2 regions of the Lysinibacillus sp. NPDC096382 genome follow, and region 1 is predicted to be linked to the other one. Evidence: predicted binding sites of a transcription regulator. Region 1 holds the regulator's gene; the other holds the start of a gene.

Region 1 (11,940 bases):
CAAAAGAATTGAGTAGATTAAATGGACTTAAAGCACAAATAAAAGGTCTAGAAAATCGTTTAAAAAGCCTTGAGCCGATAAAACCCCAAACAATTGCTGATCCTCCTTTTCCAGAATTATCTCCCCCATCAAAATTTGTTACACTTTCACAGGTAATAGAGAATGGCGATACCATTCCTTATGAAGTGATCGTCAATAATCCTGGCTACATGAGACCCGCTTATGAAGAATATTGGCATAGCTCAATCGGTCGGTGGAGCTATGTTCCAACTAGAATTCATTATGCACTGCATCGACTATTTACGAATTACGATGTTGCTCTTTCTGAATGGTACGACTTTGAACAAAATATGGGATTCACGATTCCAATGTTTCACAATAAAACGGATTTAGATTTATATATTGTCGCGTTCCAAACTGATATTACAGCAGTTTATACATTAGGGAATCAGGTGGTCGTTGTTGGAAACCCAAGAAGAACCGGTGTTCAAGTGGTTACTATAAAAACAAGCGCTATACATCCCTCAAACACTGAAGAATCTTTACTTGTGCAATTATCAACTCAAGCAGGAGAAGAAATGGATTATACTCTAATCTCTTATATTTCCCCTGATTTTAGGTTGAAGCAAAAAGAATAACTCTAAGCTACTTTTCGGAGTTTTTTATTAGCAGGTTTGTATCTTTATCAGCGATTGTTGGGGGTTTATCAGCGATTATCGGTGGTTTATCAGCGATTATCGGTGGTTTATCAGCGATTGTTTGGGGTTTATCAGCGATTGTCGGAAGTTTATCAGCGATTGTGCTGTTTTTATAGTCAAGCCCTTAATATTGTGTAAAATTCTATACAAAGTTTTTCAACCCTGATTTTAGTTTTCCTAAATTTTACGGCTTATGTTGGAATTCGCCGCTAAAACTTTGAGTTTCGCCGCCAACCACGCAAAGAACGCCGCTAAACCATAAAGTTTCGCTGCTAACAAGCTTATTATCAGCAATTGTCGGTGGTTTATCAGCGATTGTTGGGAGTTTATCAGCGATTTTGCTGTTTTTATCAGCGATTTTACTGCTTTTATCAGCGATTGTCGGTGGTTTATCAGCGATTATCCATATTCTATCAGCGATTCACTAATAAATATTCGCTAAACATAAAAAATCACTTCTCAAATGGAGAAGTGATTTTTATTTGGCTGGAGCCGTAGATTACATCATTCCTGGCATGCCGCCCATACCAGACATATCTGGCATTGCTGGAGCTGCTTCTGGGATGTCTGCTACAACTGCTTCTGTTGTTAAGAATAGAGCTGCTACAGATGCTGCGTTTTGTAGAGCGGAGCGAGTTACTTTCGCTGGGTCTACTACGCCCGCTTCAATCATGTTTACCCATTCGCCTGTTGCAGCGTTGAAGCCTACACCGATTTCTTCGCGTTTTAGGCGATCCACGATAATTGAGCCTTCAAGACCAGCGTTGTTTGCGATTTGACGGACTGGCTCTTCTAAAGCACGTAGAACAATTTTCACACCAGTTGCTACGTCGCCTTCTTCTGCATCTGCAACTTTTTCAACTGCTGCATATACGTTAAGAAGTGCCGTACCACCACCTGAAACGATACCTTCTTCAACTGCTGCGCGAGTTGAGTTCAGAGCATCTTCAATGCGTAGTTTGCGTTCTTTTAGTTCTGTTTCTGTTGCAGCACCAACTTTGATTACTGCTACACCACCTGCTAATTTTGCAAGGCGTTCTTGTAATTTTTCTTTATCGAATTCTGAAGTTGTTTCAGCAAGCTGAGCACGGATTTGACCAATACGGCCTTCGATTGCATCTGCACCGCCAACACCTTCTACAATTGTTGTATTGTCTTTTGTAACAACAACTTTCGCAGCGCGACCAAGTGATGTAATATCAGCTGATTTAAGGTCTAAGCCTAATTCTTCTGTAATTACTTGACCACCTGTTAAAATTGCGATATCTTCAAGCATTGCTTTACGACGGTCACCAAACCCTGGCGCTTTAACCGCTACAGCATTGAATGTACCACGAAGTTTGTTCACTACAAGTGTTGCAAGAGCTTCACCTTCAACATCTTCAGCGATGATTAATAGTGGACGACCTTGTTGTACCACTTGTTCTAATAATGGTAATACTTCTTGAATGTTTGTAATTTTTTTATCAGTAATTAAAATGTATGGGTTATCTAATACCGCTTCCATTTTATCTGTATCTGTTACCATGTAGTGTGATGCATAACCACGGTCGAATTGCATACCTTCCACTACATCAAGCTCAGTTGTGAAGCCTTTAGATTCTTCAATTGTGATAACACCATCGTTACCCACACGTTCCATTGCTTCTGCGATTAATTGCCCTACTTCATCATCAGCAGCAGAGATAGCCGCAACTTGTGCGATTTCGTCTTTGTTGCTAACTGGACGAGAAATAGCGTGTAATTCTGTAAGGGCTGCTGCAACTGCTTTATCGATCCCTTTACGAATGCCTACAGGGTTTGCACCAGCTGTAACGTTTTTCAAACCTTCACGAATAATTGCTTGTGCTAATACTGTTGCAGTTGTTGTACCGTCACCAGCGATTTCGTTTGTTTTAGAAGCAACTTCTGCTACTAATTTTGCCCCCATGTTTTCGAATGGGTTTTCTAGCTCGATTTCTTTTGCAATTGTTACACCATCATTTGTAATAAGTGGTGAACCGAATTTTTTTTCTAAAACTACGTTACGACCTTTAGGCCCTAATGTAATTTTTACTGCGTTTGCTAATTTATCTACACCTTGTAGCATTAATGAACGAGCGTCTTCTGAGAATTTAATATCTTTTGCCATTTGAATTTACCCTCCTGAAATGGAATATTCGTTAAGCTTCATCAATATATTTATAGAAATTTCGCCATACAGTCATTGCCATCTATTTGTGACAATTACTAGGCATTTACTTTAAAAGGAATTATCACCAAAATGTGTATGGTTGATCTCCGTTCCTACTGCGCGCTTTAAGGAGTCGCCCAGCCTTCACTCCAATCAACTTATTTACATAGTAGACGTTTTTAAAAATGCCATCCACAACTTTTGGTAATGAATCTTTAAAAGTATTAATTTATTCAATAATTGCAAGAATATCACTTTCGCGTAAAATTAGGTATTCATTACCTTCATATTTAACTTCTGTACCAGAGTATTTAGAGAAAATAATGCGGTCGTCAACTTTTACGTCAAGCTCTACACGTTGCCCGTTCTCTAAAATGCGACCCGTCCCAACTGCTACAACTTTACCTTCTTGCGGTTTTTCTTTTGCAGAGTCTGGCAGTACAATACCGAATGCAGATTTTTCTTCTACCTCGATTAGTTCGATTACAATACGATCTCCTAGTGGTCTTAACAAGTGAAACAACCTCCTATTAATTAAATATATACTTGAAAGTTTATTAGCACTCTATCTAGTCGAGTGCTAATACAATTATTATGATAATCAATCACACTTTTTTTTGCAAGTCAGAACTTCGAAAAATTTTGTTTTCTTTCCATATTCCTCTACAATAGAAAGGTAGCATAATGAATGGAAAGGATTTTGACTGTGAACAATTCTCAAAAAATAAATAAACATAAAAAAACAGCCCTTTATATTTTACTGATTTATATCCTCATGCAAATATCGGGGATATTACTGGCAAAACCGTTTCATAAGCTTGTTATGAGTACAACTGGTTTACCTAGTGGGCAGGCTGCCCCGCTTACTCAAGGCTGGTATATCGCACTTAGCTTTGCCATTGCGTTAATTTTAAGCTTACTCCTAACATCCCGCGATAAAGCGTTTTGGGATATTTATAAAGGAAAGAAAGAAACTATACCTCTGTCAATTATGTGGGGAATTATCGGTTTCTTCTTAGTTTTCATCGGCCAAATGATTGGCGCAGCTATCGAAATGGCTGTATTCGGTATCCAAGGTGGATCGCAAAACACAGCTGATATTGTAGCTATTGCAAAAGGCGCTCCTATTGCGATATTAGCGATTGTCGTGTTTGGGCCAATATTAGAAGAATTCGTCTTCCGCCGTGTTATTTTCGGATCGCTTGTCCAAACGACCAATTTCTGGATAGCTGGTATAGTAAGTGCCATTTTCTTTGCACTTATTCATTTCGACTTCAGACATATCTTGCTTTATACAATTTGCGGATTGATTTTTGCCTTCTTATATCACAAAACAAAACGCATTTGGACGTCCATTATCGCCCACGTCATGCTGAATGGTTTTGTGACGCTTGTACAATTGTATGCCGAACCACTGCAAAAGTTTCTTGAACAACTAGAAAAAATGCAATAAAAATCAGTGAAATTTTTGCATACCGCCGATTTCTAGTTGAACCTAGCTATTTATAACGACGAAAAAGCTCGATGCTATTAATAGGCATCGAGCTTCTATTATTATTGATTTAATTCTTCGATTTGACGTCGTTGCTGTTCAAGTGCCTCTTCGACCTGGCGTTTTTGCTCAGCTTCTTGCTCTTCCTTCAATCGCATTTCTTCTGATTTTAAGTATTTCTTATAGCCAACACGAGAAATCATAATACTAATTTCATAAAGAATAAATAACGGTACTGAAACCATTAAGTGTGAAGCTAATTCAGGTGGTGCGATTAGAGCAGCACATACAAATAAACCAAAGTATGAATACTTACGAATACGAATTAGTAACTCAGGAGATAGAATCCCAATGCGTGAAAAGAACAAGACTACTATCGGCAATTGGAAAAGGAAACCAAAGGGTATTGTAAGCTTAAATAAAAACGAAAAATATTCATGTATGCCAATCGTTTGTTGAATCTCCAATTCGTTTGATAAATTCATCATAAACTTTATGACATAAGGGAATAGTAAAAAATATGAAAAGGATAACCCTGCTAAAAATAATAAAAATGAATACGGTATATAGCTTAAGGTTGCTTTTCGTTCTACGTCCCTAAGTCCCGGGCTAATAAAAGCCCATAATTGGTACATCAATACCGGCGAAGATAGGATAAATGATACTAAAAAAATAACTTGGATATAAATTGCCAGTGGTGTTACTACATCAAACGCATGAAGTTCTATATTGTAAGACTCTCCAGTAATTTGAAGATATTTAACAAGCGGCTTCGCAACAAAAAAGCCAGCAATCATAGCGAGAACAAAGAAAACGGCAACAATGAAAAGCCGTTTTCTTAATTCTTCTATATGTTCAATAACAGTTAGATCTTTTGGATTCATTCCTCAAACATCCTAACTTTACTTATCTAGTTCTTTCTTCTTCTTGTCATCATCATCTTCGTCGGCTAATCCTTTTGTAGCATTTTTAAATTCACGTAATGTTGAACCAAATGCTTTACCTAGCTCTGGTAACTTCTTAGGACCAAAAATTAGTAATGCGACAATTCCGATAATAATGAGGCTCATTGGACCTATTGGACCCATTACAGCCACCTCCTCTTTATATCCATCATTTTAACGCATATTTCGCCATTTTGCTAACTAATAATATGTGAAAGTTTTTCGTCATTCTCTCATTTTATCTCATATTCGGTACAAAAAACATTCACTGAAAGAAGTTAAATTATGTACAATTATCACTCTTCCTGATTACGAATTAAATAAATGAGTGCCTGCAATTCTACCGACAAATCGATTGTTAAAAGTTGCATTTTATCTGGTACAGTAATACGCTCTGGCGTAAAGTTTAAAATTCCTTTTGCGTTCATCACCGCTAATCTATCAGCCATTTTCTGTGCAGAGCGTGGTGAAACTGTTAAAATTGCAAGCTCCGCTCCATATTCTGCATACTTTTCTTCCAATAAATCAGGATGAAAAACAGGAATATTGCTAATCATCTTCCCTTCCTTCGGGGCCTTTGAGTCAAATGCCACAACGATATGGGTATTATGATTTTTTTGGAAATTGTATTTTAATAAAGCACTACCTAAGTTCCCTACACCAATTAACGCTACTTTTGTGGCTTCATGTTGATCGAGCGTTTGACTAAAGAATTTCAAGAGATGCTGCACATCATAGCCATATCCCTTTTTCCCAAGAGCACCAAAATAAGAAAAATCACGGCGAATAGTTGCAGAATCAATTTTCATTGCTTCACTCAGTTCCTTCGACGAAATACGTTCCATGCCTTCTTGTGCAAAGTTTTGGATAAATCGATAGTAGAGAGGAAGTCTTTTCGTAGTGGCTTGTGGAATTTTTAATTCTTGTTTCAAACTTTTTCCTCCTTATAATGTATCAAATTCTATTTATAAGGATCATCACCAAAACGTGTGGTTGATTTCCGTTCCGACTGGGCGCTTTGTAGCTGACGCTTCGCTTTCGCACAGAAAACATTTGTAGCTGACACTTCGCTTTCGCTACAGAGCAAAGCTTCCTAGGGGCGTCCGATGAGCCGCTTCACTGCGTTGCAGGGGTCTCATCTGTGACGCTGATCCCCGAGGAGTCGCCCAGTCTCCACTCCAATCAACTATTTACATAGTAGACATTTTAACAAACGTCATCCACAACTTTTGGTGATGAACCATTTATGATACATGCTTAATATTTCTAAGTTTATTATATTCACTGGAGGATTTCCCTTTAGTTAATGGCGCTTTTACGCCACTAACTAAAGAGAAATCGTTTCAATCTTACATGACAGCTTGGAATAAGTAAAGCATCGACATTGCAAGGCAATCGCACATCCATTACACTAAGGTAGAATTGAGGTGTCAAGAATGATTGTTTTACAGGTCAATCAACTATATAAATCCTTTATTGCAGATGAAATTTTAAGTGGCGTAAAATTAGAGGTTCAACATCGTGACCGCGTTGCATTAGTAGGTCGTAACGGTGCTGGTAAGTCCACTTTACTTAAAATAATTGCTGGTCAAATGTCATATGACTCTGGCGATATTATTATCCCTAAAGGTATACAAATTGGGTATTTAGAGCAGCATGCTGGATTAAACTCAACATTGTCGATTTGGGATGAAATGATGACAATTTTTGAGCCGCTTATTACCCAAGAACAGGCAATCCGATCATTAGAACAACAAATGGCCGACCCTGCTGTTTATGAAAACCCTACTTTATATGCAAAAATAATGTCTGAATACGATCATTTGCAGCATAATTTTAAAGATGCAGGTGGCTATCAATATGAATCTGATACACGTTCTGTGCTTCATGGCATGCAGTTCTATCCTAATGATTACGAAAAGCCAATTAGCTCACTCTCAGGGGGACAACGGACTCGGTTAGCGCTTGCTAAGCTTCTGTTAAGTAAACCTGATCTATTAATACTCGATGAACCTACTAACCATTTAGATATTGATACCCTCTCTTGGTTGGAATCATATTTAAAAGGCTATGAAGGGGCTATTCTAATTGTTTCCCATGACCGCTACTTCTTAGACCAGGTTGTTTCCATTGTCTACGAAGTCTCTCGTCATCGCGTCACAAAATATACAGGCAATTATAGTGCCTATTTAGATGAAAAAGCGGAAAATTATGAGCGTGATTTGAAGCTTTATGAACGTCAGCAAGATGAAAAGGCCAAGCTTGAGGAATTTATTCAAAAAAACATTGCTCGTGCTTCTACTACTAAAATGGCACAAAGTCGTCGTAAAATGCTTGAGCGAACAGAATGGATGGAATCCCCTGATGGTGATGAAAAATCAGCAAGCTTCGGCTTTACAATTGAGCGCCAAAGTGGAAACGATGTATTATCTATTGATGACTTAGCTATAGGTTATCGTGATAAGAAAATATCAAGCGGCATCACATTGCGCACTTTCCGAGAAGACCGTATTGCACTTGTTGGACCCAATGGTGTTGGTAAATCAACTTTATTAAAAACCATCGTCAAAGATTTACTACCACTCTCTGGAGAGATTCGCTATGGTACAAATGTTCAAATTGGTTATTACGATCAAGAGCAGGCCAAGCTATCGAGCAATAAAAGTGTGCTAAAAGAGCTATGGGATGAATGGCCTTTAATGAATGAAAAAGATATTCGCACGGTGCTAGGCCGTTTCTTATTCAGTGGCGATGATGTAGATAAAATCGTGTCATCTTTATCTGGTGGAGAAAAGGCTAGACTTGCACTAGCTAAGTTGATGATGCAAAAGGCAAATTTCTTAATTCTCGATGAGCCTACCAATCACTTAGACTTAGATAGTAAAGAGATACTGGAAAACGCACTGATCGATTATCCTGGAACGCTCTTATTTGTATCGCATGACCGATATTTCATCAATCGAATCACTACTAAAGTAATCGAACTATCCGGCGATGGTTCCTTTGAGTACTTAGGTGACTATGATTATTATCTTGAAAAGAAACAAGAACTATTGGAAATTGCACAAATGAAGGCTGCCGCTCAACCGCAAGTACAAGCTGTTGTATCTGAGAAGATCTCTACCTCTAAAATTGATAAAGAGGCTAAAAAACGGGAGCGCCAAATTAGACGCACGCTTGAGGAACTAGAGGGGAAAATGCAGCAAGTAAATCTTGAAATAGCTCGCTTAGAAGAAGCTCTTTGCGATCCTGAGATATTCACAGACCACGAAAAAATTACACAACTTCAAGAGGAATTATCAACTGCTAAGGAACAGTATGAGTTATTCGAAATGGAATGGCTCGAGCTAAGTGAAGAACTTGAAAATATTATTTTATAACATCTCTCTTGAGGTGGGATAAAACTTATAAAGCCATGTGCCTAGTCACATGGCTTTTTACTTTACTCGCGTTGATTTTTCATATATATTGGTCAAGTGCTATTTTTCGACAAAAAATGCCCACAACTTTATACACACTATAAATCTAGTAATACCAACATATCAACAGACTTTTCCACATTGTCCACAACTCAAAAATATTTTATTCACATTATTTTGTGCAAAATAGGCTACTATATATTGAATAATCACAAGTTATGCACAAGTTATCAACATTTTGTGCATAAGTACGGATGTTCGCTGTTTTATTTCTACCTTACCTGTGGATAATTTTCTGAAAAATTTGTCAACTGATCGGATTCAAATTTTCTTATAGATACTATTTTCTCAACAATTTTTTCACAAAAGCAAAAAGAGGTATTTTAGAATCAAATCTAAAACGCCTCTTTTTCTATAATCAATTATGCCTCAGTCCGAAATCGGCTTTGTGCTTTGGCCTGCAGATATTTTTTTGCGCGAAAGCGTAGTGCTAACGCAGCGGCAGCAGCAGATGTTTTTTGCGCGAAAGCGCAGCGTCAGCGACATAATACAGGTCAGTTAGCGTTACGCAAGGATGCGATGAATTTAGGCTAATATCCTTTATTAACTCCTTTCCGATTTCATGACACCCAGAAAAAGTTATACCCAGGATTTTAACTCCATTCCAGGGCGACCGTTCATTAATAAATTGCCTCGAATACCGGCTTCAAACATAGGTGTTGCTGCAGCCCCTATCATAGCGGCATTATCTGTACACAGCTTTAATGGTGGCACGAAAAATGGTATGTTTTCTTCAGCAAATACCATCTCAAGTGATGTACGCAAACCCTTATTTGCCGCTACACCACCCGCTGCAATAACCTGCTTCACGTTATATTCGCGAGCTGCCCGTAATGTTTTCGCCGTTAATACTTCAACTACGCTATCCTGAAACCCTTTGGCAACGGCAGTCGGACAAATTTCTTCACCGCGTTGGTCCATATTATGCTTATAATTAATAACCGCTGATTTCAAGCCACTAAAACTAAAATCATAAGAATCTTCCTCTAACCACACTCTTGGGAAGGATACAGCCTCATCTCCCTCATGTGCTAATTTATCAATTCGCGGACCACCTGGATATGGTAAGTCTAAAACACGCGCAACCTTATCATAAGCTTCACCAGCTGCATCATCTCTCGTCTCACCGATGACTTCAAAAGAGCCATGTTCTTTCATATAAACTAGCTCTGTATGGCCACCTGATACAACAAGTGCTAACAATGGGAAATCCATTGGTTGCACGAGTGCATTAGCATATATATGTCCAGCTATATGATGCACACCTACAATCGGTAAATTATTAGCAAACGCAAAGGCCTTCGCGGCATTAATCCCAATTAACAGTGCACCTACAAGACCAGGGCCCTCTGTAACTGCCACAGCATCTAAATCAGCTGGCTTCATATTTGCCTGTGCTAATGCTTCTTCTATAACTACTGTAATTTGCTCAACATGATGACGAGATGCAATTTCAGGCACAACCCCACCAAATCGTTTATGACTTTCTATTTGAGATGCAACTACATTTGAAACAATTTCAGAACCATTTCGAATAATCGCCGCTGCTGTTTCATCACAGCTCGATTCTATTGCTAATATCATTCGATCTTCCATCATAAATTCACCCACATGACAAGGGCATCCTCCCCGTTATCTGTATAATAGCCTTTACGTATACCGCCATCTTGGAAATCAAGCTTTCGATAAAGATTTTGAGCAACTGTATTTGTTACTCGTACCTCTAAACTCATGACTTCCATAGTATGCTCTCTAGCAATACGCATAGCCTCTCGCATTAATCCTTCACCAATGCCGCGACCTCGAGCAGCCTCTATAACGGCAACGTTTGTAATTTGCGCTGCGTCTATAACCATCCACATTCCGCAAAAACCGATAATACGATCATCTTCATCCACAGCTAGCAAGTAATATGCATACTGGTTTTCGTGCACTTCATAGTAAAAGGAATCTAACGTCCATGGTGTAGGAAATGTAGCAAGCTCAATTTCATATACTGCTGGTACATCATCAGATCCCATTTTACGATACGTTACATCACTACTCATGAGCCTTCTCCTTTTGTTCCTTTAGCCAGTTTGCCTCCGCCTCTGCAATGCGTTTATATTGCGGAATAAAATGATGAACTGCATCCACACTTGGTAGCTCCATTTTAGTAGCTAGTCTAATCGTTTCACTTGCTCGTGGTAAATCATTGCTAAATTGCGTACGCTGAGCTCGCTCACCCATTACCTCTACGATTTTATGCCAAAAAACATCTACATCGGCTCCAACAAATAAAACCGGCGCCTCTAAAGCCTGTAAACGCTCTAACAAGCCATCTATATGATCGTGATAATCTTCTATAATTGTTTCAAGCCCACAACCTTTATAAACGGCCGTATAGACATTGCCTCTTCGCGCATCAAAAATAGGACAAATAAACCCATCATATAGTGCTGCATTTGCGGCCAATGACTTTAAGCTAGATATTCCAACTAAAGGCTTTTTCAATGTCCATGCTAATGTTTTAGCAAGCGTCACACCTATTCGTACACCGGTATAAGAACCAGGTCCTTCTGATACAGCAATCGCATCCAACTCGCTTGGCTTTATGCCAGCCTTTGCTAGCACTTCTTCAATAGCTGGCATAGCACCTGCTGAATGCGTTAATTTAATATTTTGTACAATCTCCGCGATCACTTTCCCATCTTTTATTACAGCAATAGAAAGTGGTGCATTCGCTGTTTCAATCCCTAACCAAATCATTTCATTAGCTCCTCACATAATGCCTCATATCGCTTTCCAAGTGGTGTTAATACAAATCGTCGTTGATTTTCTCCGATCCGGTAAATTTCTATTCCAAGACGCTCCTGTGGTAAATCCTGTGCAATCAAATGAGCCCACTCGATAACTGACACCGCATCACCATAAAATAGTTCGTCCCATCCAAGATCCTCATCGCTTTCTGCTAAACGATAAACATCTAAATGATTAAATGGTAAACGCCCCTCATATTGCTTAACAATCGTAAATGTCGGGCTATTGACCGTTCTCATCACACCAAGTCCCTTCGCTAATGCTTTCGTAAATGTCGTCTTACCAGCGCCCAAATCACCCTCTAATGTAATTGTATCTTGGGCTTCTAGTAAGCTTGCTAGTTTCAACGCAAAAT
Region 2 (21,553 bases), on a different contig from region 1:
TTCGTACATCCTCCATTTCAATCTCTTTATTGTAGCATGTTGAGGCGGATGACAAAAGAACAAGGCTTCATATTAACGGCTCAAATGTGGTCGGCTCTACTTCTAACTGATCAGGAAGACAAGATTGGTATCCGCTCTCAAACTGATTACCTTTACACGAGTAGAAAAAAGAGCCGCTATTCGCGACTCTTCCCCTCTTTCCTTACTGTATGGTAATCTCTAGGTGCCCACCAGAAAGCAGCAACTACACCTAAGATGACGACTATAAATGGTGCATAAAAAATCAAAAAACTTGTCATAGTTGTATCCCTCCTATGCGTGATTATCTTCTTTTCCTGTCACATAATTTTTGTTGAAAAGGAATAATTTCAACAACAAGAACAATGATGGAATAAGCAGACACAGTCCCAAAACAAACGCAATGACGAGTGCAATCGCCATTTGTGTGCTTGTAAAGCTATCGTAAATCGTTAAATACGGATACAGTAAATATGGGTATTGGGCAATTCCATATGCAAAGAATGCCACTGCAAATTGGGCAATCAATAAACTAACCGCAAGACCGTAATTTTTTCGCATCCATAGCAACACTACAGTAATAATAAATAGCACGGCAGATATGGCAAACATCCACCATAAATTAACTAGGTTATTGTAACTTTCAGGGTTAATGAATTTCATTTCGTACATAATGCCGAGCGCACTCACCATTAATGGTATCGCCCAAGCAAGTGCGTATTTTCGCATTAAATTTGTAGCTTCTCGATCCTTAGCTTTATGTGCATACCAAGTTAAAAACACGGCTGAAATATACAGTACCGCTGCAATGCTTAGCACGACAATACTCCAAGCAAACGGGCTCGTATACAACGTCCAATAATTCAAGACCGGTTGCCCGTCAGCAATATCAACATAGCCGCCAGCAGCAATCGCAAATACAACAGAGAGTGAGGCTGGAATAAGTAATCCTGCTATACCATACGTCAACGTGTAACCAATATGCCCACGTGCGCCATATGATTCAAATGCATAATAGGAGCCTCGTATTGCAAGCAGCACTAGCGAAATACTAACTGGAACAAGTAAAATCGTTCCATAATAGAAAGCTGTTTGTGGGAAAAATCCAACAATCCCAACAAAGAAGAATACTAAAAAGACATTGGTTACTTCCCAAACTGGTGATAAATAACGTTTAATAATATTTGTTAAAATGTGATTTTTTCCGATTAGTAGGCTGTAGGCATTAAAAAAGCCTGCACCAAAATCGATTGAAGCTACAATGACATAACCAAATAGGAAAATCCATAAAACTGAAATACCTAAAATCTCTAATGTCATAGGATGTCACCGCCTTTTTCAGCATGGCGATCTTCTAACTCTCGCTCAATTGGATTCTTTTTGAACATACGAATTAAAACTACCATACTTCCTACTCCTAATACGGCATACACACCTGTAAACAACAGCATCATTAAATCTACATGGTCACTCGTCGTGGCCCCTTCTGGTGTTCGCATTAATCCATATAAGATCCAAGGCTGTCGTCCAACTTCAGCAAGCCACCATCCTGCTTCAATCGCAATAATAGAAAGTGGTCCACCTGCAACAACAATCCATCTAAACCAACGTGAATGAATAAACTGCCAATCGCGTGCTTTCCCGCATACATAAACCAGTGAAACGAGTGCCATAAACATGCCGATAAACACCATGAGATTAAAGAGGTAATGGATATATAGTGGTGGTCGATCTTCTTCAGCAAATTGATCTAAGCCAATTACCTCAGCATTTGGATTATTATGTGCTAAAACACTCAAAGCATAAGGTACTTTAATAGCATATTTTACTTCTTCCCCTTCTAATACACCAAATAGTATAAGGGAAGCTTTGTCTCCCGTTTCAAAATGCCACTCAGCCGCAGCTAGTTTTTCTGGCTGATATTCCGCTAAATATTTTCCTGAAAAGTCTCCAATAATTGCTGAAGCAATGGAGAAAATCAGACCAATCTTCATAAGTAGTAATAAAGATTTTTTATGATATATATGCTTAGAACCTCTAAGCATACGATATCCTGCGATTGCGGCTAATACAAATGCGGATGTCATATAGGCTGTAACGAGAACATGCGCTACCTTTGTCGGCATTGCTGGATTAAACATTGCTAGAAATGGTTGAATATTCACTAGCTGGCCGTCCACAATATCAAATCCTTGTGGCGCATTCATAAACGCATTGACAATTGTTATAAACACAGCTGACATCGATGCACCGACAGCAACCGGAATTAACAGTAGCATATGCTTCTTCTGACTATCGAAGCGATCCCAAGTATATAGGTAGATGCCTAGAAAGATGGCTTCAAAGAAAAATGCAAACGTTTCCATAAAAAGTGGTAATGCAATTGTCTGACCGGCAAGCTGCATGAAATTCGGCCATAGTAAAGATAACTGTAAGCCAATTGCTGTCCCTGTGACAACTCCGACTGCAACCGTAATAACAAAACCTCGTGCCCAACGTCTTGCCATTAAAATATAGTGCTCATCATTCTTTTTATACCCAGTCCATTGTGCGATCATAATCATTAACGGGACACCAACTCCAATCGTTGCATAAATAATATGGAAGGATAAAGTTAGTTCCGTTAACGCTCTACTCCAAAAGACTGCTGATTCATTCACCATGTCATTGCCCCCCTAACCTCCAAATATTCTTCCAAGTATGGAAAGTAGCATAATAATTGCAACACCAAAGCTTAGCCAAATGAGCTTTCTTTCCTGTGACTTATACAAAGGCAACACTTCCTCTCCCTTATCTCTACCCCATTTTCCACTATTGCAACGAAAAAAACCTTTATAATGGACCGGAATTTCGGCCTATTATAAAGGTTTCAAATTTTGTTCAAGTAATATACGCACATTTGCCAAACATTTTTCTTAATTCATTCACATTACCAATTAAAGGATGAAAATATTCATATATATGGGGATTAACCCATTAAATAGGAATCATCACCAAAACGCGTAGTTGATTTCCGTTCCGGCTGGGGCTTTACTGGAGTCGCCCAGCCTCCACACCAATCAACTTATTTACATAGTAGACGTTTTAACAAAAGTCATCCACAACTTTTGTGATAAACCATTAATCTCCACAAAAATTCGATTAAACAGGCTCTCACCCTAAATTAAAAAGGGTTCTACCTAAATTAAGCAGACCCTTCTTATGTTTATTACATACGGTCTTCTTCACGGATATCTGCTAGTGGAACAAAAATCTCAATATGGCGCTTTAAGTTTTCAAATGTAGCAGGCGCATCTCCACCATACTCACCATCTAAGTTTAAATGTATTTCATCTTCAGTAGATACTTTTACGACACTTGCCTTTTTATAAATTACACGATCATCATTCAAATGCTCGCCTCTTAATGCCATTGCAGCAAGCTGAATAAATTCAGGTAAGCTTACTTTTTTCAATACTAATAAAGTAAAGTAGCCATCATTAATACTTGCATCAGGTGCTAGCTTTTCAAAGCCACCCACTGAATTTGTTAAGCCGCATAAAAACATCATGGCATCCCCATCAAACACTTCGCCATCATATTCGATACGCATATGGGAAGCTTTAATTGATGGGATCATTTCTACTGCTTTTACGTAATAAGCTAGCTGTCCTAGCATTGTTTTCATTTTACTTGGCACTTCATAAGTTAACTCTGTAATACGTCCGCCAGCGGCAATATTGATGAAATAGCGTTCCCCATTTAATAAACCAACATCAACCGGCAACGTTTCGCCTTTAATAATGATGTCAACTGCAGCTTCAATATTTCGCGGAATATGCACGGCACGGGCAAAGTCATTCGTAGTGCCCATCGGAATTAAACCTACTTTCGGGCGGTTCTCAAATGAACTCACGCCAGAAACAACTTCATTTAATGTGCCATCTCCACCAACTGCAATGATTATATCAAAGCCACGTTCAACTGCATTTTTTGCTGCAATGGTTGCATCGCCTTCACAGGTTGTTGCGTGACAAGATGTCTCATAGCCTGCTACCTCTAATTTTGCCAATACTTCTGGTAGATGCTTTTTAAACGCTTCACGCCCAGATGTAGGATTATAAATGATTCTTGCTCGTTTCATAACATACCTTCTTTGCTTCATAAGATTCTATTTCTTTCAACGAACTATTCGTTTAAATGTTGCATTAAGCTTCCAATAGTCAACAAAAGTAAGGCATGTCCTTATTCTCTGACATGCAGCCTTACGATTTATAATTATTGTAATGCAGCTGTTACTTGCTTTTTAAAATCCTCATAGACAAATGTCCAATATGCTTTATTCGTAATATTCTCTTCACGAATTTCAGCATATAGTGCTTTTTGTGCATCTTCAAATGTAGGATCTTCTTTATCAGGTAAAGTAGCTCGCTTACTCACTACTAGTTCCTGTAATTCTGGTGCACGCGGTCCCCATTTCCCAACAACCTGCCCAGCATCATCTAATAAAATATAAACCGGAATTGCACGGCCACCGTTTGTTAAATAGCGATCAATTAAATCTGTATCAGCATCACGTAGTACTGCGCGCATTTCTAACCCTGCTGCCTCTGCAACTCGACGAATAACTGGATTGTTTAACATTGCGTCCCCGCACCAATCCTCAGTAATTGTTAAAATTTTTGGTTGCTTGTCCTTTAGTAGTTCGATAAAACCATCGTTTAGTGGCACTTCGAAGCCATCATAAATACGGAAGCTTTCCTCTTTTAATGTCGTCATATTATCCATATATTGTTGAATCGAAATCGCATCATCAAAATATTGTTGTTCAGTTTTCATTGATTGACCTCCTAAAGTTATATCATGTTCTATACTATATTTTGCTATGAATACTCTTTGAAGACAACTATTAAGTGTTAATTTGGTATTTTTTAGTGTCGATTTACAGCAAATATCGTTTTGCTTGGCAAGGCATTTATCTTGTATAGATACCCCAAAGAGTCTTTTGTATGTATATTTTTTAAAATAAAAAGCCAAGAAAACGAATTTGCTCTCTTGGCCTTCTATAATAATTGCAATTAACGTTTTGCAATTTCTTGTTGTAATAATTTATTGACCATTGGTGGGTTCGCTTGACCTTTAGTAGCTTTCATAATTTGACCAACTAAGAAGCCGATAGCGCGATCCTTACCGTTTTTGAAGTCTTCGATTGATTGTGCATTGTTGTCTAGAACTTCTGTAACGATAGCAAGTAATGCACCTTCATCAGAAATTTGAACTAAACCTTTTGCTTTAACGATTTCTGCTGCGGAACCGCCATTTTCTACTAATTCAGCAAATACTTTTTTACCGATTTTAGAAGAAATTGTACCGTCCGTGATTAATTTCACCATTTCCCCAAGGTTTTCTGGCGTTAATGCAGTATCTTTAAGGTCTTTTTGTTCTGCATTTAAGTATGCAGAAACATCACCCATAAGCCAGTTTGCTGAAAGCTTTGCATCTGCACCTTTAACTACCATAGCCTCGAAGAAGTCTGAGATTTCTTTTGAAATAACAAGAACTCCTGCATCATATGGTGTTAACCCTAATTCTTCAACATAGCGCTTTTTACGAGCATCTGGAAGCTCTGGAATTTCTGATTTTACTCGTTCTAACCACTCATCATCGATTGATAGACGAACTAAGTCTGGCTCTGGGAAGTAACGATAATCATCTGTTCCTTCTTTCACACGCATAAGAATTGTTTTACCTGTTTTTTCATCGAAGCGACGAGTTTCTTGCTCAATTTCCCCACCTGAAAGAAGAACATCAGCTTGACGTAATTCCTCATGCTCTAAACCACGGCGAACGTAGTTGAAAGAGTTAAGGTTTTTAAGCTCTGTCTTTGTACCAAATTCTTCTTGACCATATGGACGAAGTGAAATGTTGGCGTCACAACGAAGTGAACCTTCTTCCATTTTACAGTCTGAAACATCTGAATATTGGATGATTGATTTTATTTTTTCAAGATACGCATACGCTTCGTTTGGTGTGCGAATATCTGGCTCAGAAACGATTTCTACAAGTGGTGTACCTTGACGGTTGAAGTCAACTAAAGAGTGGTCGCCACTGTGAGACAGTTTACCAGCATCTTCTTCCATATGAAGACGTGTAATACCAATACGTTTTGTGTAACCATCTACTTCGATATCAACCCAGCCGTTTTTACCGATTGGTTTATCGAATTGAGAAATTTGATAAGCTTTCGGATTATCTGGATAGAAGTAGTTTTTACGGTCAAATTTTGTTTCTTGTTCGATTTCCATGTTAAGTGCAAGTGCTGCACGCATTGCGAAATCTACAACATTTTTATTAAGTACAGGAAGGACACCAGGATAGCCTAGGTCGATAACTGTAGTATTTGTATTTGGTTCAGCACCGAAATGAGCTGGTGCTGATGAGAAGATTTTTGAGTTCGTTTTTAACTCAACGTGTACTTCTAAACCAATGACTGTTTCAAAGTTCATGTTATTTTCCCTCCCAAATTTGAGGAACTTGTTTATGGAACTCCGTTGCTTGTTCAAAAGCATGAGCTACACGGTAAATTGTTGCTTCATCGAAATATTTACCGATAATTTGTAAGCCTAATGGCAGTTCACTTTCAAAGCCACATGGAATTGAAATGGCTGGCACACCAGCTAAGTTCATAGGAATTGTTAAAATATCATTTGCGTACATCGTCATTGGATCATTAACGTTTTCACCAATTTTAAATGCTGGTGTTGGAGAAGTTGGTCCAATGATTACATCAAAGTCTTCAAATACTTTGTCATAGTCTGCTTTGATAAGTGTACGTGCTTGTTGCGCTTTTTTGTAGTAAGCATCATACGTACCTGCGCTTAATGAGTAAGTACCAAGCATGATACGACGTTTTACTTCATCACCAAAGCCTTGTGCGCGTGTTTCTTTATAAAGGTCCATCAAATTATTAACATTTTCTGCACGGAAACCATAACGGATACCGTCAAAACGAGAAAGGTTAGAAGACGCTTCTGAAGAAGAAAGAATATAGTATGCCGCAAGTGCGTATTTCGAATGAGGAAGTGATACTTCTTCTACTGTAGCACCTAAGCCTTTTAATACTTCTAATGCTTCAAGCACTGATTGGCGTGCTGCTTCGCCAACACCTTCACCAAGGAATTCTTTTGGCACAGCGATACGTAAGCCTTTTACATCACCTGTAAGTGCTGCTGCGTAGTTTGGAACTTCAACGTTTGCAGAAGTTGAATCGTTTGGATCTAATCCTGCAATTGCTTCAAGTAAAAGAGCGTTGTCTTCAACATTACGAGTAATTGGCCCGATTTGATCTAAAGAAGATGCAAATGCAACTAAACCAAAGCGAGATACACGACCATATGTAGGTTTCATCCCTACAACACCGCAATATGCTGCTGGTTGACGGATTGAACCACCTGTATCAGAACCAAGTGAGAATGGTACTTCACCTGCTGCTACTGCTGCTGCAGACGCACCTGAAGATCCACCCGGTACATGGTTTAAGTTCCATGGATTTTTTGTTGTTTTATAGTACGAGTTTTCATTTGAAGAACCCATTGCAAACTCGTCCATGTTTAATTTACCGATAGTGACCATACCAGCTTCACGTAGCTTTTTAACTACTGTTGCATCGTAAATTGGCATAAAGCCTTCTAGAATTTTAGAAGCACAAGTTGTTTCTAAACCTTCTGTCACGATGTTGTCTTTAACACCGATAGGAAGACCGAAAAGTGGTCCACGCTCTTCAAATGGCACTTTGTCCATTTCAACTGCTTGTGCAGTTGCTTTTTCTTCGTTTGAAGCAAGGAAAGCTTGTACATTGCCGTCAAGCTTTGCCACACGTTCGTATGCTTCTTTTGTTAAATCAGCGATTGTTAGCTTACCCGCTTTAATGTCAGCTTGTAGCTCCTTTGCTGAACGTTCAAATAACGTCATGAGGAATCCTCCTATGTTTTAGTATTACATGATAGCTGGTACTTTTACTTGACCATCTTCTTGTTCTTTTACGTTTAACATCATTACTTCACGGTCTAAGCCTTTTGTTGCCACATCTTCACGCATTACGTTTACTAGTGGTAAAACATGAGTTGTTGGTTCAACATTCGTTGTATCTAACTCGTTTAGTTGCTCTGCGAAGTCTGTAATTTTACCAAGCTGTTCAGCAAATTTCTCTGCTTCCTCTTCCGTAATTGCAAGACGTGCTAAATTTGCAACGTGTTTAACTTCTTCTTTTGTTAATTTTGCCATTTTTCCACACCTCCGAATACTCACTCAATTCATTGTTTTTGTCGATGACAATAGGGTTGAATAAAGTTAACCATGCAAATTATCATAACATTTTTCATATTAAAAATCACAACTTTCACCAAAAATAAAGAAACTTTCACTACTATGACGAAGTGTTGTCTTTAGGGACCGCCTTTCAAGTCCTTCATATAGACTTCGCTTTTCGGGAGTAGGGCATGGATTGTGTGCCGTGCTCTCGGATCTCGGGTCAAGAGGCTTCCCGTCGTTTCAAAGACTTTATCCGTCGCTCAGGGGAATCCTTCCGTCGCTTTCGCTTTTTTATCCGTCACTTCCGATGGGCTATCCGTCTCCCTTGTTTCTTTCCGTCATTTCGAAGACTTTATCCGTCGTTCCGGGGAACCCTTCCGTCGCTTTCGCTTTTTTATCCGTCACTTTGGCTGGGCTATTCATCGCCCTTTCTTCTTTCCGTCATTTCGAAGACTTTATCCGTCGCTTAGGGGAATCCTTCCGTCGCTTTCGCTTTTTTATCCGTCACTTCCGATGGGCTATCCGTCACCCTTATTTCCTTCCGTCGTTTCGAAGACTTTATCCGTCGATCCGCGGAATCCTTCCGTCGCTTTCGCTTTTTTATCCGTCACTTCCGATGGGCTATCCGTCGCCCTGTTTCTTTCCGTCGTTTCGAAGACTTTATCCATCGCTCCGGGGAATCTTTCCGTCGCTTTCGCTTCTCTATCCGTCACTTCCGATGGGCTATCCGTCGCCTTTGTTTCTTTCCGTCATTTCGAAGACTTTATCCGTCGATCTGGGGAACCCTTCCGTCGCTTTCGCCTTTTTATCCGTCATTTCCGCTGGGCTATCCGTCACTCTAAAGAGCCTATCCATCCTTCTGATTAATTCTTCATTTTTCTTCCCACAAAAAAATATAGTCAGCACGAGGCTGACTATATGTTAATAGATATGGACGTATGGTTCCTTTTCGCTGGCATTCTTAACGATCAATGCCTCTGGACCGTTTATTGAGGTAATATTTACTTCAACATTGATGTTATCAAATTGATTGATCAGAACACCTGTTAAATATTGAGTAAATCCTATAATTTCAGACTTGCCGTAAAATTGGATTGGCACTTCAATCGTTAGCTTTTGAATTTTTTTATTTTGATAGAAGCCTGTTCCTATTACACTAGTATAATTAGAAAAGTATTTATCTACATCTTGTTTAAAATTCTTAAAGTTATTGCTAACATCCCTGTATACATCCTGTGATTCACTAGTTGGGAATAGTACATATTCTTCGTCAATACCTTTCCAATCAGCTACGTCGTTTTGTCCTGCTTTTGCTACGCCGTAGTTAAAATACGTTCCTGGAATAATATCATTGCGAGCTTTTTGTTTAAACAAGCCTACTACAATCGGTATATCTTTCAATTCATCACGAGTTCTTAAGCGGGACACAATTTCAGCGGCCATTTTCTTTCCTTGCTCAACGAGTTTTGCCTCCGGAATTGGTTCCTCATAGTACTCTCCATATTTTTCCTTTTGATAATAATAAATAGAGTTTAAGGAAAGTCCTATCGAAATACCGCCTAATTTCACTTTATTATCACTAGTTTTTGTTAAATAATTTTGCTCAACAATATGTGATAAATAGATTGGGGCCTTAGTTGCACGTTCTTCTGCTGGCATTGAGTCCGTCGTTGGAGGATTTAAACCATCCTTCGTTTGTGAACTACGTGCAAGCCAATCTGTCACTGTGCTTTCAGCTAAATACTGCCCCTCTTGGAAGAAGTAGTTTTCTGTGTCAAACTCATTTTGGGAAAGACGCATTAAACCTGTTTCTACTTCCTTCATATCATATTTCGTAAAGATATTTGAAACTACTAATCCTCTGCTAGCACTTTGTTTATAAGGTGTTAGCGTTCTATAGTATGAATCATCAATCTGTATGCTTGGAATAATCGTTGTTTCCGCTTTTTCCTGTTGCGTCTCCTGTGTAAGCTCTGTTTCCTTCTTATTAGAAGGCACACAGCCGACTAGCATTGCAGCAGCGACAATTGCTGGAATGAGTCGAAATGACTTCATTATTTTTGTACTCCTTTACTGTAAATCAAATTGTGCTCGACGAATTGTTCATACCCTACCTGTGGAACGTAGAGACATTTATAAAATGCCTCTACGTTCCACCAAGTGGCTAGGACAATTCATCATACTTACCTTCACTACTATCCTTTATTGGACGAGGTTAAGTTGTTCGATCAGGCTGTCTTCATTCCAAACTTCAATACCTAATTGCTCGGCTTTTTCTAGTTTAGAACCCGCTTCTGCTCCTGCAATGACAAGGTCAGTTTTTTTGCTGACACTACCTGTAACAATACCACCTAACTCTTCTATTTTCGCCTTTGCTTCGTTACGTGTCAATTGCTCAAGTTTACCAGTTAATACGATTGTTTTACCCGCAAAAGGATTATCCCCTATAGCTACTTCTATTTTTTTACCTTTATACGTCATATTGACGCCTACTTCAGCAAGGCGCCCAATGACTGCACGAGCATCCTCATTTGAAAAATACTCGACAAGCGATGAAGCCATTTTATCGCCGATTTCATGAATCGCCACTAGTTGCTCCTCTGTTGCTACCATCACCGCTTCCATCGTTTCAAACTCCTCTGAAACAATTTTTGCTGCTTTTTCACCAACATGTCGTATCCCTAATCCAATTAGTAAACGCTCCATTGAATTTTCTTTGGAGGCCTGAATGGCACTGACTAAATTCGTCGCTGATTTTTCTCCCATACGCTCAAGCTCGACAAGCTGTTCTACAGTTAAGTGATACAAATCAGAGATATCATGAATTAAATCTGCACGTAATAATTGCTCAACGACTTTATCACCAAGACCGTCAATATTCATAGCATTACGCGATACGAAATATTTAATGCTCTCCGCAATTTGTGCAAAGCATGCTGGATTTACACAACGTAATGCCACTTCTCCTTCAATACGAATAAGCTCGCTATCACAAACTGGACAATGTTCTGGCATTACATATGGCACTGAGTCCTCAGGGCGCTGCTCCAGTATTACACCTACAACTTGAGGAATAATATCTCCGGCTTTTCGGATAATGACAGTATCTCCTAGTCGAATATCTTTCTCTCGAATTAAATCCTCATTGTGTAATGACGCACGTTGAACTGTTGTACCTGCCACTTGAACAGGCGTTAAAATAGCAGTTGGAGTAACAACACCTGTACGCCCAACCGTTAAATCAATATCAAGTAATGTTGTCACTACTTCTTCAGCAGGGAATTTATAGGCAATTGCCCAACGTGGACTCTTTGCTGTATAACCAAGCTCATCCTGTTGCGCATAGCGATCCACCTTAATAACAATACCGTCAATTTCATAGGCTAAATTCGGACGGCTTTCAGTCCACTTTTCGATAAAGGCTAGTACTTCTTCAATCGTTGAGCAGCGTTGACGCTCTTTGTTTGATGGGAAGCCTAGTCCCTCTAAATAATCGAGCATCTCTGCATGACCGTCAATACCATATGCCTCGCCATCTCCTCCAATTGCATAAATAAAGGTTGATAGCTGACGACTCGCTGCTATTTTAGGATCTAACTGGCGTAAAGAACCAGCAGCCGCATTTCTCGGATTAGCAAATAATTCTTCTCCATTTTCAGTACGAAGGGTATTCAATTTGTCAAATGATTTTTTAGGCATATACGCCTCGCCACGTACTTCAATTGTAAGTGGTTCCTTCAATCGAAGAGGTATTGCTCGAATCGTTTTTAAATTTGCTGTAATATCTTCCCCTACAACACCGTCTCCTCGCGTTGCTCCTTGTACAAAAACACCATTTTCGTATTTTAATGAAATGGCAAGACCATCAATTTTCAACTCACAAACATAGGAAAAGTTATCACCGATTGCTTGACGTACTTTACGGTCAAATTCACGTAAGTCTTCTTCATTAAAAGCGTTTGATAGACTTAGCATCGGATAATCATGAGTCACTTTCTTAAAGCCTTCTACCACTGCTCCGCCAACACGCTGCGTAGGTGAATCTGGGTAAATAAGCGACGGATTCGCTTCCTCTAATGCAATAAGCTCATGTAATAATTGGTCATAAACACTATCTGCTACGACAGGTTTATCCAACACGTAATAGGCATGACCGTATTCGTGTAATAATTTATTTAACTCCACAACGCGCTGTTCAATTTCGTTCATTTAAGTTCCTCCGCTTACCCTTTTTCAATAGGTGCAAATTGTGCTAGTAATCGCTTAATACCAATAGGTTGTGGAAAGGCAATATCTAGCTCTGTACTATCACCCTCACCTTTTACACTAACAACCATACCTGTTCCCCATTTTTTATGGATCGCTTTGTCTCCAGCCTTCCAGCCAAATTGGTCACCACCTGTTGTTTGTAAACGAGCAGTTGCATGCTGTGTTTTCTGAACCGCTCCAAGTGTACGTTTTTGATAGCCACTTGTAGAACGATTACTTGAGGCAAACGGAACCTCAGGCTTCGAACCACCTTTGGATATTGATTCTGTAATATCTTCTGAAATTTCACCTAAGAAACGAGAAACATTATTATAGCTAGAACGACCAAAAATCGTACGGCTTTGTGCACTCGTTAAATATAAACGTTCCTCGGCCCGCGTCACGCCGACATACATCAATCGTCTTTCTTCTTCCATTTCATCCATATCATCAAGTGAACGAGAATGTGGGAAAATATTTTCCTCCATTCCAATGATAAAGACGATAGGGAATTCTAAGCCCTTTGCAGCATGCATCGTCATCAAAATAATGTTGCCCTTTGATGTGTCATCTTTATCAAGTGCATCAATATCTGCAATTAGCGCTAAATCTGTTAAAAAGGCAATTAAGCTTTTATCTTCACTGCGCTCTTCAAAAGCCTTTGTTACTGATAAAAACTCTTCAATATTTTCTAAGCGGCTTTCTGCTTCAATCGTCTTTTCATTTTGTAGCATTGCTCGATAACCAGATTTGTCAATGACCTGCTCTACAATTTCTGTCACCGATAAATATTCTTGCATCTCTGTAAAGCCTTTAATCATTGCATAAAATTGCTCAGCTGAATTAGCAGCCTTCCCTGAAAGACCCATGAATACAAGATCATTCATAGCATCAAAAATAGAGCGCTCCTGTTCAATCGCATAGCGCGCCATTTTTTCAAAGGAAGTTGCACCGATACTACGCTTTGGCTCATTAATAATACGTGCGAGTGATAAATCATCATCATTATTGGCAATAAGGCGCAAGTAGGCAAGTAAATCCTTAATCTCTTTACGATCATAGAACTTAGTACCACCAACTATTTGATAAGCCATATTGGACTTAACGAGCACTTCCTCCATCACACGGGACTGAGCATTTGTACGATATAATATCGCAAAGTCATCAAATGAACGATTATCTTTTTGAATAAGCTGTTGGATTGTTTGTACAACGAATTGCGCTTCCTCTTGCTCGTTATAAGCTTTGTACAACACGATTTTTTCACCTTCTGCATTTTCTGTACGCAGTTCTTTTGGATAACGTGTTGTATTATTTTGAATGACGTCGTTTGCCGCTTGTAGGATGCGTTGTGTTGAACGATAATTTTGCTCAAGCATAATGGCCTTAGCATTTGGATAATCCTTTTCGAATGAAAGAATATTGCCAATATCTGCACCACGCCAACGATAAATCGATTGGTCGGAATCCCCTACAACACAAATATTTTTAAATTTCTTGGCAAGCAACTGAACGAGTAAATATTGAGATTTATTTGTATCTTGATATTCATCTACATGAATATATTGGAATTTATTTTGATAGTATTCAAGCACTTCTGGTACACGATTGAATAATGTAATAGTTGTCATAATTAAATCATCAAAATCGAGTGACTGATTGCGGCGTAGTCTTTTTTCATAACCTTTATAAACACGGGCAATCGTTTTTTCGTAAGGATTATTTTCATTGATTTGACCTGCATAATCGTCCGCAGTTTTACATTCGTTTTTTGCTGAACTAATCGCATTTAAAATCGCACGAGGTTCAAAACGCTTCGTATCAATATTTTCATCCTTCATAACATTTTTAATAACTGATAGCTGATCAGTAGAATCTAAAATTGAAAAGTTACGTGATATCCCAAGCTGATCAATATTGCGTCGCAAAATACGCACACACATTGAGTGGAATGTCGATACCCACATACTTTCGCCAGTTCCGTTACCTAGTATGCCATCTATACGCTCACGCATTTCACGTGCAGCTTTATTTGTAAATGTGATAGCTAAAATCTTTGATGGGTATACTTCTTTTTCGATTACTAAGTATGCTATACGATGTGTCAATACACGTGTCTTCCCTGATCCAGCACCCGCCATAATGAGAAGCGGTCCCTCAGTTGTTTTAACCGCATTTTCCTGCTCAGGGTTCATACCTGCTAATAAGTTTTTCGTTAACTGCTCCATTTCGCACCGCCTTACAAACGTTTGTTCTTAAATTATATCGTATTTTTTACAGCCTTAACAGTCGCAAGTGCAGCTTTTAAATCTTCGTATATAATATTACCAACTACTACTGTATCTGCATATTTTGCCATTTCTGCTGCTTGCTGAGCAGATGTAATGCCGCCACCGTAAAACAGTCGCGTATTTTTCAGTTCATTTTTCACAGCACTTACAACCTCAATATCGCCATAAGTACCGCTATACTCTACATAAAATACAGGTAGTCTAAAGAAATTTTCAGCCATACGTGCGAAAGCAACAACATCATCAATGGATAAATCCGTTTTCGCATTCGTTACTTCAGCTACTTTACAATTCGGGTTTAAAATACAATAGCCTTCAGCGACTAATTCATCCCATATCATAATATCTCCATATTCTTTAATTGCTTCATGGTGTAAATTTTTAATCCACTTTGGATCATCACTATTCAACACGGTTGGAATGAAATAATAGTCATAGCCTGGTGTTACTGAATCAATCGCAGAAATTTCAAGCGCTATTGGCACTTCAAAGCGTCTTACACGAACAAGTAAATCTAATACACCATCTAAAGTTACACCGTCTGTTCCGCCAACTATAATAACATCTGTACCTGATTCACAAATTTTTTCTAGTGCCTCATCTGAAATATCTTTAGCTGGGTCTAGCTTGAACACATGTCTCCATTCTAAATAATCCATCTATTTTACCACCTATCATTTTCAATCTATTCGTTTACAAGTATAGCTTATGACTGTCTACAAAAAAATGAAAAAGACTGGGTAATAACTCTACCCAGCCCTTTTACCTACTATTCTTTTGGTGCTTGAAACGGCTTTTCATCTGGATACAAACGACCTAACATTTCATCATATGTATCATTCCCGTAATCAAAGCAACGACGTACACGTGAAATAGTTGCTGTACTTGCACCTGTTTCCTTCTTAATAGATTCGTAGGTTTTCTTTAAACGTAGTAAATGCGCGACCTCAAAGCGTTGTGCCAGCGATTGAATTTCACTAATCGTACATAAATCATCAAAAAATTTATAACATTCTTCGATGTCTTTCAACTCTAACACTGCTTTAAATAATTGATCTGTTTGATGCCCTCGAATTTTTTCGATTTGCATGCAATCTTCCTCCCTTTAAGGCTGCGTTTTCACCATTGCTTGTAACCCTGGTGAAATTGGTACGAAATTTACCCAAGACTTCCCTGGTACTAGCTTCACAAGCTCCCCAGACTCTTCTACAGCCATTGGTATTCCATCAATATTAGCCCATTTGACTTCTCTCATATAGCCATTTTGAAATACATACGCATTTCCACCAGAAGTTAAATCAATTTCTTGGCGCCCCTCATTATCAATCGTTCGATGTTTCATTTCAAAAAATAGCACATTTGAAAATGATAATGTGTCGCCTGTTAACATATCCTTTGTGTCAACGCCAGCCGATTGTCGTCCATAACGATTACTTTGCTTATCATACAAATACGAATTATGGAAATACTCACTATTTCCGTAGTAAATGTCAACTCGACTTGTTTCATTGCCTATTTTACCACGTTCATCGGGTTCATAAAAAGCCTCATGTACTTTTTCATGGTAACTCATTGAAGCGCCCACTTTTTTCGCTCCATTTAATATACTTTCAGACGTAATATACGAGTTGTGTGGAGCAACACGGTCTTTTGAACGTTTAAAAAGTGTGCCATCATAATCCATACCATTTATATTGTCGACTACATTATTAGTAAGCATCGATTTTGCCTCTGGGCTATAACCATGTGCTACGTAAAATGCACCATAGCCTTTCGCAAGATCCACAAAATAAGATCGAGCACTACGAACAGGTCCTACATTTTCTGGCAGTTCACTTTGATAAACTGCTAATAAACGTGTAACATTGCCTTCTGCTAGCATTTCATAAATAATATCTGCCGCTTCTATTCCTGATTGTGGACGTGCTTTCGGGTGATTATTAACTGTAACAATAATTGGACGCTGCGTAATTTCTTCCTTCACAGCTTCACCTGTTAACGGAGCAACAAACGCTCCTTCTTTAACTGGCTCTTCAATAGCAGTTCCATCGTCAACTTTGCTCGTATCATCTTTCTTTACTTCTGACGAATCTTTTGAACATCCTCCTATCAGTAAGGTGCTAAAAGCCATTGCGATAAATAGTTTCTTCGATTTGAACACAAGCATTACTCTCCTTTTATCAATTACATCTACCATAGGGAAACTTCAATTAACGCATCACTGCTGGTAATAATAACTTATTCTTCATAACATCAAAAATCCCTTTTGGCGTAATACGGATATATGGTAAATGTGTCGATTGTAAGAATAGTAAAGAGTAAACTGCGTCTCCTAAGTGGTAACCACGTTCCGCTAATGCTTGTTTTAAGAACTTCTCTTTTTCTGCTAGCTCCTTCACATCTCCATCATATAAAAGACCGCCAATTGTTAAAGGAACAGCAGCAATTACCTCGCCTTTTTCAACAAGGACAATACCACCACGCATTGCCTTCATTTCCTCAAAGGCTTTAATCATATCGTCTTTATTTTTTCCGATCAGTAAAATATCGCCTGTATTCGAATAAGATGAGGCAAACCCTTGAACACTAGTAGCAAAACCTTTAATCATCGTGTTAACATGCCAATTACCGTCTCTATTCATAAGCATTAAATAACATTCATCATGATCTGCAAGCTGCCCTTCTCTAGTAATGAATGAGTTATATGGTTTCGTAATAACATCATTGACTAACTCAATTCCAAACGGCATCGAGAATTGAAAATCATGAGACGTTAATGAAAAATCTAAGTCAAATGCAGGTAACGCTGAATAATCTATTGTCGCAAGTTTCTGCACTTGTTCACCATCACGTTTTAACCATACACCCTTCGATAATACACTTTCAGGAACTGGGTGCCATTCGTCTTGTAAAATATTTAGGGAAGCAAATCGACCCGTTGCGATAAAGCCATGTAAGTTGGACATATTATAATAGCGTGCAACATTATAAGAAGCCATTTGATAAGCATCTATCGGTGCTACACCTGCATCTAAAGCTACTTGAATACATTTATCCATTACACCATCCTCATGGAAAGAAGGTGGTGAGCCATCTGTTGTCATCATTAAATGATCAAAAATAGGTAGCTCTTTTTCAACTATTCCCTTTAATAAATCAGGGAGGTCTGGACGAATTGAAGAATGACGTAGCGTTACAGCATATCCTTGCATAATACGTCGCTCTACTTCTTCCACTGTCATAGCTTCATGATCACCATCTGCACCAAGTAGCTTCATTCGTGCTAAAGTTCGTTCTGATGCTCCAGGGAAATGCCCTTCTATTTTTTTCCCGTAGCCCTTAGCCATTTGCATACGATAGAGCATTTGGTCATCCCCATGTAACAACCTTGGCCAGCCCGTTAATTCTCCTCCAAGTAAAACATCATCACGTTCTAACCATTCTAAAATGGACGTATTAGAAAAAATCTCTTCCTCCTGTTCCATTTCAGTTTGCGAATCAAAACGAGTCCACCAATAAAATGAAAACGGTAGCTTTTTCAAATCATCTAGTATTGAAAACGCTTTCTTATTTTCTAAAGATAAAACGAAGCTTAAATTATCTGAAATAAAAGTTGTAGTTCCTAGCTGACCACAAAAATCAGCAAAGGATTGCGGATGGTATAACTGGAACGGATGAACATGTGGCTCAATATATCCCGGTACAATTGTTTTATTCGTACAATCAACCACTTCTGTCCCTTCTAATAACGGAGGCATTCTATCACCAGCATAGACAATACGATCTCCTAAAATCCAAATGTTCCCTACTATCCATTGTTTGAGCATGCTATGTAAATAACGTGCATTTGTTAATACAATATCCGGTGCTTTTTTTCCATCAATTACTGCTAATTGCTGACGTAATTCTGTAATTTTCCATACTGGATCCATTCTATTCGCCCCTTCCTAAATTACGTAAAATTTCATTGTGTAAATCCTACGCGAAATCACATACTACTACTGCATAAACGCAATTTTTTATGAAATTAATGCTTTATGCAATCATCTTGTTTCAATCGTAACACAGCACTTTCATAAAACAAAGTGCACCCCGCTTTATTTTTCCCACAATGACTAAAGGAGGAAATAATTATGATGCAAGAATCGAATTTAAGCGAAAAAAATGCCTTTTGTCGCTTTGCCATGGGGGCAGGTTTAACGGCATTCGGTATCGCTAAAGTCTCAAGAAATCCTGAATGTACGAAAGGTCGATTGATGATTGCATTTGGTGCCTTGAAAATGGCTGAAGGTATCTTTAAGTATTGCCCAACCAAAGCTTTACTGGGCTCTAGTCTGGAGAGTACTATGAGCAACAACAATAGCACCAGCAACTCTTCTATGCAAAGTATGTTCAGCGGCCAAAATTCTATGTCATCTGAACAAATCGATAAACTCATGAAGGATTTCTCCTCTGCTATATCTGGAAATACGTCAGGATCAAACGCAACTGCATCAAAGCAATCTGACTCCAGCACTTCAAATCAACATTCCTCAGAAAGTAAAAATTCTACAACTAAAGCACAAAATCCTTCTTAGTCAAAGGAGCCGTCTCAACTGTATTGTTGAGACGGCTCTCATCCTTTTCATTCATACGTTTGAAAACAATAAGAAGTTTCACAGCATGATTTAAATATTTAATTATAGTGACCATCATCATAGCGAGGGGTTGATTTCCGTTCCGGCTGGGCGCTTTGTTGCTGCCGCTTCGCTTTCGCACAGAGCAGAGCTTCCTGGGGGCGTTCGATGAGCCGCTTCGCTTCGCTGCAGGGTCTCGGGCCAACACGAAGTTGGTCACGAAGGCGTTATCACAGGACGTGATGCTTTTAGCCTTCGTTCCTCTATCGCTGATCCCCGAGGAGTCGCCCAGCCTCCACTACAATCAACTATTTGCATAGCATACGTTTTAACAAAGTGTCATCTCTAAATTAAGATATGGACCAAAAAATCACGTATCACATATTACCACAACGAGTTATTTCCGTTCCTACTAGGAGCTTTCCTTGGGCTTCAAGGCAACAGATGTTGTTGGTGAGACAGCAAAGCGTCAGAACAGGACTTGATGCTTTTAGCTCTCGCTCCTTTAATCGCTTTGCTCCAAAGACTCATCTGTGACACTCCAATCAACTTATATACCTAGCATATATTTTAACAATTGTCGTCTATAACTTTTATCATTTAATCAGTCACTACTTAAACGTACGCCAGCCGATATCTTTGCGATAGAAGAAATTGTCCCATTTTTCAGTTGCAATGCCAGCGTATACTTTTTCTTGTGCTTCTTGTAAAGTAGATGCTTTTGCTCCAACTAATAAAACTCGGCCACCATTACCAACAAAGTTCTCATCTACAAGCTTTGTGCCTGCATGGAATACCGCGTGTGAAGCTGAAAGAGCCTCTAGGTTAGGTAATGCATTTCCTTTTTCAACCTCCCCTGGATAGCCTTCAGCGGCGATTACTACACCTAGCATTGCTTCTTCAGACCATTGCAAATCAAATGGCTTTTCATCCATCAATGCAGTCATAAATGCGCCAAAATCGGATGCCATACGTGGTAAAACTACTTGCGTTTCAGGATCTCCAAAGCGTGCATTAAACTCAATCACTTTTGGACCATTTTTCGTTAATATCAAACCTGCATATAAAATTCCGGTAAACGATACACCATCTGCCTCCATACCTTTCACGGTCGGTTCAACTATCGTTTTATATGCATCATCCACTACTTCTTGAGAGATTTGAGGTACTGGCGAATAAGCTCCCATACCCCCTGTATTTGGTCCTTGATCGCCGTCATAAGCACGTTTATGGTCTTGAGCAATCACCATTGGATAAATCTGGCCTTTATGGACAAAGGACATAAAGGAGAATTCTTCCCCGTCTAGGAATTCTTCAATGACAACTCGAGAAGAGGACTCACCAAAACGTTGGTTCCCAATCATATCCTCTACAGCTTCAATTGCTTCATCTTCGGTCATTGCTACAACTACACCTTTACCAGCTGCCAAGCCGTCTGCTTTGATAACGATTGGTGCACCTTGCTCTTTAATATATGTAATAGCCTTCGCAGCTTCAGTAAACGTTTCATGGGCAGCAGTTGGGATATTGTATTTATTCATCATTTCTTTCGCATATGATTTACTGCTCTCGATTTGTGCAGCTGCCTTTGTTGGACCAAATACTCGTAAACCAATAGCAGTAAAGAAATCCACTATGCCTTCCGCAAGTGGTTGCTCAGGTCCTACAAAGGTTAAATCTACTGCATTTTCCTTTGCAAATTGTGCAAGACCTGCAAAATCCATAGTATCAATAGCAACGATTTCTGCATCGCTTTTCATGCCATCATTACCAGGTGCTACAAATACTTTATTAACAGATGGTGACATACTAAATTGTTTGGCGATAGCATGCTCTCGACCGCCGCTTCCAATGACCATTACTTTCATTTTAGGGAATCCTCCTCTTTGTGCGTAAAACCGAGATGTTGCCCATCTCGGTCTAGTTTTCGAATATTTTAGTGCTTGAAATGACGTACGCCAGTGAATACCATCGCAATGCCGTATTCATTTGCTTTATCGATTGAATCCTGATCTTTGATAGAGCCACCAGGTTGAATAATGGCTGTAATACCAGCCGCTGCAGCTGCTTCAACAGTATCGCTCATTGGGA

What was found. The regulator Rex, encoded in region 1, represses fermentation and respiration genes when NADH is low (regulators of the CRP and FNR family bind a similar motif). The targets are predictions, from matches to a motif close to TTGTGAAATATTTCACAA.
Region 2: a site for Rex is predicted at 2,931-2,948, ahead of ACIQZA_RS18430 (cytochrome ubiquinol oxidase subunit I). Genes of this name have one in related genera too.

Annotation. Positions count from the first base shown of each region.
Region 1 covers NZ_JBIWFC010000024.1:1,429-13,368, reverse strand. Annotated here, with positions in the region: gene ACIQZA_RS22775 (hypothetical protein) at 1-638, shown strand, start outside; gene groL (chaperonin GroEL) at 1,198-2,829, opposite strand; gene groES (co-chaperone GroES) at 3,101-3,385, opposite strand; gene ACIQZA_RS22760 (CPBP family intramembrane glutamic endopeptidase) at 3,560-4,324, shown strand; gene tatC (twin-arginine translocase subunit TatC) at 4,426-5,247, opposite strand; gene ACIQZA_RS22750 (twin-arginine translocase TatA/TatE family subunit) at 5,266-5,451, opposite strand; gene ACIQZA_RS22745 (redox-sensing transcriptional repressor Rex) at 5,604-6,239, opposite strand; gene ACIQZA_RS22740 (ABC transporter ATP-binding protein) at 6,744-8,687, shown strand; gene tsaD (tRNA (adenosine(37)-N6)-threonylcarbamoyltransferase complex transferase subunit TsaD) at 9,366-10,382, opposite strand; gene rimI (ribosomal protein S18-alanine N-acetyltransferase) at 10,382-10,834, opposite strand; gene tsaB (tRNA (adenosine(37)-N6)-threonylcarbamoyltransferase complex dimerization subunit type 1 TsaB) at 10,827-11,534, opposite strand; gene tsaE (tRNA (adenosine(37)-N6)-threonylcarbamoyltransferase complex ATPase subunit type 1 TsaE) at 11,531-11,940, opposite strand, start outside.
Region 2 covers NZ_JBIWFC010000015.1:14,292-35,844, reverse strand. Annotated here, with positions in the region: gene rlmD (23S rRNA (uracil(1939)-C(5))-methyltransferase RlmD) at 1-1, opposite strand, end outside; gene cydS (cytochrome bd oxidase small subunit CydS family protein) at 177-299, opposite strand; gene ACIQZA_RS18435 (cytochrome d ubiquinol oxidase subunit II) at 313-1,338, opposite strand; gene ACIQZA_RS18430 (cytochrome ubiquinol oxidase subunit I) at 1,335-2,681, opposite strand; gene ACIQZA_RS18425 (diacylglycerol kinase) at 3,227-4,141, opposite strand; gene ACIQZA_RS18420 (thioredoxin family protein) at 4,276-4,836, opposite strand; gene gatB (Asp-tRNA(Asn)/Glu-tRNA(Gln) amidotransferase subunit GatB) at 5,076-6,503, opposite strand; gene gatA (Asp-tRNA(Asn)/Glu-tRNA(Gln) amidotransferase subunit GatA) at 6,505-7,968, opposite strand; gene gatC (Asp-tRNA(Asn)/Glu-tRNA(Gln) amidotransferase subunit GatC) at 7,993-8,280, opposite strand; gene ACIQZA_RS18400 (CamS family sex pheromone protein) at 9,229-10,362, opposite strand; gene ligA (NAD-dependent DNA ligase LigA) at 10,510-12,516, opposite strand; gene pcrA (DNA helicase PcrA) at 12,531-14,783, opposite strand; gene pcrB (heptaprenylglyceryl phosphate synthase) at 14,816-15,505, opposite strand; gene ACIQZA_RS18380 (YerC/YecD family TrpR-related protein) at 15,616-15,936, opposite strand; gene ACIQZA_RS18375 (DUF3048 domain-containing protein) at 15,952-17,007, opposite strand; gene ACIQZA_RS18370 (adenine deaminase C-terminal domain-containing protein) at 17,057-18,778, opposite strand; gene ACIQZA_RS18365 (YgaP-like transmembrane domain) at 18,980-19,423, shown strand; gene purD (phosphoribosylamine--glycine ligase) at 20,074-21,330, opposite strand; gene purH (bifunctional phosphoribosylaminoimidazolecarboxamide formyltransferase/IMP cyclohydrolase) at 21,399-21,553, opposite strand, start outside.